One region of the Actinoplanes sp. NPDC089786 genome, then DNA from elsewhere that is predicted to be linked to it. Evidence: riboswitches for the same ligand, from Rfam matches in the RefSeq annotation. Region 1 holds a riboswitch; the other holds the start of a gene.
The links. Region 1 has a riboswitch for ZMP and ZTP ahead of AB0O15_RS25370 (tetrahydrofolate dehydrogenase/cyclohydrolase catalytic domain-containing protein). Riboswitches for the same ligand answer to the same signal wherever they lie in the genome.
Positions count from the first base shown of each region.

Region 2: another riboswitch for ZMP and ZTP. It lies ahead of AB0O15_RS38440 (glycine hydroxymethyltransferase); the one in region 1 lies ahead of AB0O15_RS25370 (tetrahydrofolate dehydrogenase/cyclohydrolase catalytic domain-containing protein).

Region 1 is NZ_JBFBGU010000009.1:136,908-139,287, reverse strand. Features, by position in the region: gene AB0O15_RS25380 (hypothetical protein) at 1-52, shown strand, start outside; gene AB0O15_RS25375 (DUF1616 domain-containing protein) at 52-933, shown strand; ZMP/ZTP riboswitch at 941-1,025, shown strand; gene AB0O15_RS25370 (tetrahydrofolate dehydrogenase/cyclohydrolase catalytic domain-containing protein) at 1,037-1,900, shown strand; gene AB0O15_RS25365 (FAD-dependent oxidoreductase) at 1,897-2,380, opposite strand, start outside.
Region 2 is NZ_JBFBGU010000021.1:159,704-162,083, reverse strand. Features, by position in the region: gene AB0O15_RS38445 (sodium:proton antiporter) at 1-770, opposite strand, end outside; ZMP/ZTP riboswitch at 802-892, shown strand; gene AB0O15_RS38440 (glycine hydroxymethyltransferase) at 930-2,345, shown strand.

The DNA of each region.
Region 1 (2,380 bases):
CCGGCTGTACGACAACGGCACCGTCCGCATCTACCGCATGGGGGTGCAGTAATGAACTCCACGACGGTGAAGGCGCGCGCGCTCCCCGTCCTGCTGTCGGCGCCGGTCCTCACCGCGGCGGGCACCGTGGCGGCGGCCGCGGCGGTGCTGGCCGGGCCGCGGGCGCTGGCCATCCCCGGCGGGCTGGCCCTCGGCCTGCTGCTGCCCGGCCTGGCCCTGATCGCGCTGATCTTCCGGTACCGGACGCTGAGCGCGGTCGAGCGGACCGTGCTGGTGCCGGGGCTGAGCCTGGGCACGATGATCGTCTCCGGCCTGCTCCTCTACGTGGCCGGCTTCAAGCTCGACCGGGTCTCGTGGGCGCTCGGCCTGGCCGGGATCACCCTGGCCGTGCTCGCCCTCAAGGCGGTGCCCGAGCGGGTCTGGCAGGGCGAGGAGGAGGACGAGCAGGAGGGCCCGAAGACCGAGCTGATCCCGGTCTTCCGGGACGACGCGCCCAAGCCGCCGCCCGGTCCGTTCGCGCCGACCTCGCCGGAGCAGAAGCTCGAGCGGCGCACGCTGGTCATGCAGCTGCTGCCGATGCTGCTGGTGCTGGCCGTGATCGGTGGCGCGAGCTGGCTGTCGTACGCCAACTCGCACGACAGCTACCAGGTCACCGTCACCACCCTGTACTCCGACCTGCCCGGCCCGGTGGGCGCGGACAACGGCTGGGACGTCGACATCCGGGCGACCGGCCTGGTCGAGGCGGACGGGCCGTACACCGTGGTGGTGACCGACCCGACCGGCAACAAGATCATCGAGCGGCGCATCCCCGGCGGCGACGGCGCGTGGGGCGCCACCATCCGGCTGCCCTCGGCGACCCGGATGACGATCGGCCTGTACCGCGCGGGTGACACCGCCGCGTACCGCACGGTGATCGTGGCGGCGGCGCAGTAGTAGGTTGGTTTCCTCACGCGACTGGCGGCACCGAGGATGGCGACCACCATCGGGGAGCGTGGTCGTGGGCGCCGTCCGCCTGGGTGCCCACGCGGGAGAACCCATGACTGACACAGCAAGGCTGCTGCCCGGCGCTCCGGTCGCCGGCGCGGTGCTCGCCGACGTGGCCCGCCGCGCCGCCGACCTGCGGGCCCGCGGTGTCGAGCCGGCCCTGGCGACGATCCTGGTGGGCGACGACTCGGCCAGCGCCGGGTACATCCGGATCAAGCAGAAGCAGGCCGCCGAGCTGGGCTTCGTGTCACCGCACGAGCACCTGCCGGCCGACGCGAACCAGGACGACCTGAACCGGGTGATCGCCCGGTTCAACGACGACCCGGCGGTGCACGGGCTGCTCATCCAGTACCCGATCCCGGGCCACCTCGACTACGACGCCGCCCTGATGACCGTCGACCCCGACATGGACGTCGACGGGATGCACCCGCTGAACCTGGGCCGGCTCTCCAGCGGCCGGCCCGGCCCGGTCCCGTGCACCCCGGCCGGCATCGAGGCGCTGCTCGCGCACTACGAGATCCCGGTGGCCGGCCACGAGGTGGTCATCCTGGGCCGCGGCGCGACGATCGGCCGTCCGCTGGCGATGCTGCTCGCGCAGAAGCGGCCGACCGCCAACGCCGCGGTCACCGTGGTCCACACCGGCGTGCCGGACTGGGCCCGCTACACCCGCCGGGCCGACATCCTGGTCGCCGCGGCCGGCGTGCCCGGCATCATCCAGCCCGAGCACGTCCGGCCGGGCGCGACCGTGATCGGCGCCGGCGTCCGCTACGAGGGCCGCCGCCTGCTGCCCGACGTCGACGAGTCGGTGGCCGAGGTGGCCGGGGCGATCACCCCGCGGGTGGGCGGCGTCGGCCCGACCACCGTGGCCATGCTGTTCCGCAACGCGGTCACGGCGGCCGAGCGGGCGACCCGCTAGAACCACTCAGCGGCGGCGCGCCGGACGGCGTCCGGGTCGTCCTCGCCGGCCCAGGCCACGACGCCGTCGGGCCGGACGAGGACGGCGCCGGCCCCGAGGCCGTCCCCGGCCGTCCCGGTGGCGTACCGGATCCTGTCGTCAGCGACGCCGCGCAGGCGGCCGGGCCCGAAGTCGAGCAGGACGCCCCGGCCGGCCTGGAGCAGGTCGCCGAGGCGGGTGCCGTCCACGAGCCGGAAGTCCGGGGCGGTACGGCCGGCCAGCGGATGATCCTGGCCGAGGTCGTAGCGGATCGACGTGCCGGCGGTCCGCTCGTACACATAGGTCGTGCCGTCCCGGGTGCCGAGCAGGTCGCGGATCAGGGCCTGGAGCGCCGCGGCGTGCGGGCCGGGCCTCATCACCGCCACCTGGGCCCGCGACCAGTCGAGGACCCGGGCGCCGACCGGATGACGCTCGGGGGTGTAGGTGTCGAGCAGGCCGTCC
Region 2 (2,380 bases), on a different contig from region 1:
TACTGGTGCCGCGGGTCGAAGGTCAGGTTCGTGGTGACGCCGAACGAGGCCACCACCACGGCCAGGATGCCCGACGCGTGGATCTCCTCGGCGGCCAGGAACGCGGTGAACGGCAGCAGCAGGACCAGCGACGTCTCCAGCGCCGGGTTGTGCAGCCGTTTGCGCAGCCACAGGGCGCCGGCGGCGAGGATCCCGCCGATCGCCATCCCGGCGACCGCGGTGTAGAGGAACTTCCCGATCCCGCCGGCCCAGGTGGTGCTCTCGCCGCTGACCGCCGCCACCGCGATCGTGAACAGGGTCAGCGCGGTCGCGTCGTTGAGCAGGCTCTCGCCGGTGAGGATCGAGGTGACCCGTTTCGGCAGGCCGATCTCGCCACCGTGCGACACCGTGGTGATGGTGTCCGGCGGGGCGAGCACCGCACCCAGCACGAACGCCGCCGCCAGCCCCATCGACGGCAGCAGCCACGACGAGATCACCCCGAGCGCGGCCGTGGTCAGCAGGACCAGCAGGACACCGAGGGTGAGGATGGGCCGCAGGTTGGCGCCGAGCGACGTGAACGAGGCGGTCCGGGCGCCCGAGTAGAGCAGCGGCGGCACCACGATGGCCAGGATCAGCTCACTCTCCAGCTCGAGCCGCGGCAGCCCCGGTATGAAGGACGCGGCCGCGGCCAGCACCACGATGACCAGGCCGGGTTCGATGCCGCGCCGCTTGGCGATGGCGGACACCGCGATACCCAGTCCGATGATGAGCAGGATCTCGACACCGTTCACGTTGATCAACCTAGAGGCACCGGTATGCTTTGGCGCGGGCCGTGACTGGCGTGTTCGGATGGGCAACCATCGGGGAGCGGCCCCGTCACAGATGACGCCTGCCGTGCGCCTGGGCCTTTCCCGCACGTGTGCTGTGCTTGCACAAACCGTGGAGGTCCGATGAACGCCGAGTCCCAAGCCTTCCGCTCCGCTCTCGAGGTCGTCCGCACCATCGAGCCGCGCATCGCCGACGCGATCGCCCAGGAGCTCACCGACCAGCGTGAGTCGCTCAAGCTGATCGCCAGCGAGAACTACGCGTCACCGGCCGTTCTGCTGGCCATGGGCAACTGGCTGTCCGACAAGTACGCCGAGGGCACCATCGGCCGTCGCTTCTACGCCGGCTGCCAGAACGTGGACACCGTCGAGTCGGTCGCCACCGAGCACGCCCGCGAACTGTTCGGGGCGCCGTACGCGTACGTCCAGCCGCACTCCGGCATCGACGCCAACCTGGTCGCGTACTGGGCGATCCTGGCCGACCGGGTCGAGGTGCCGTACCTCAAGAAGTTCTCCAAGCGCCAGGTCAACGACCTGACCGACGCCGAGTGGGCCGAGCTCCGGGCGGCGTTCGGCAACCAGCGGATGCTCGGCATGTCGCTCGACGCCGGCGGCCACCTGACCCACGGGTTCCGCCCCAACATCAGCGGCAAGATGTTCGACCAGCGCAGCTACGGCGTCGACCCGGCCACCGGCCAGATCGACTACGAGGCGTTGCGGGCCACGGCGCGCGAGTTCAAGCCGCTGGTGATCGTCGGCGGCTACTCGGCGTACCCCCGCAAGGTGAATTTCCGCATCATGCGCGAGATCGCGGACGAGGTCGGCGCCACCTTCATGGTTGATATGGCCCACTTCGCCGGACTTGTCGCCGGCAAGGTCTTCACCGGCGACTTCGACCCCATCCCGCACGCCCACATCGTCACCACCACCACCCACAAGAGCCTGCGCGGCCCCCGCGGCGGCGCCGTCCTCTGCGGCCCCGAACTCTCCGACCAGGTCGACCGCGGCTGCCCGATGGTGCTCGGCGGCCCGCTGGCCCACGTGATGGCGGCCAAGGCGATCGCGTTCGCCGAGGCGCGGCAGCCGTCCTTCGCCGGCTACGCGCAGGCGATCGTCGACAACTCCCAGGCGCTGGCCGAGGGCCTGCTCCAGCGCGGCGTCCGGCTGGTCTCCGGCGGCACCGACAACCACCTCGTGCTGATCGACGTGCACCCGTTCGGGCTCACCGGCCGCCAGGCCGAGCAGGCGCTGCTCGACTCCGGCATCGTCACCAACCGCAACGCCATCCCGCAGGACCCCAACGGCGCCTGGTACACCTCCGGCATCCGCGTCGGCACGCCCGCGCTCACCAGCCGTGGGCTGGGCACGGCCGAGATGGATCAGATCGCCGAACTCATCCACACGGTGCTGTCCCAGACCACGCCGGCCGCGGGTTCGAAGGCCAAGTACAACCTCGACGCCGCCCTGGCCGACCGCATCGGCAAGCAGGCGACCGAACTGCTGGCCCCGTTCCCCCTCTACCCCAGCGTCGACCTGGGCTGAAATCACGATCAGGATGTCGTGCCTCGGTGGGTGGC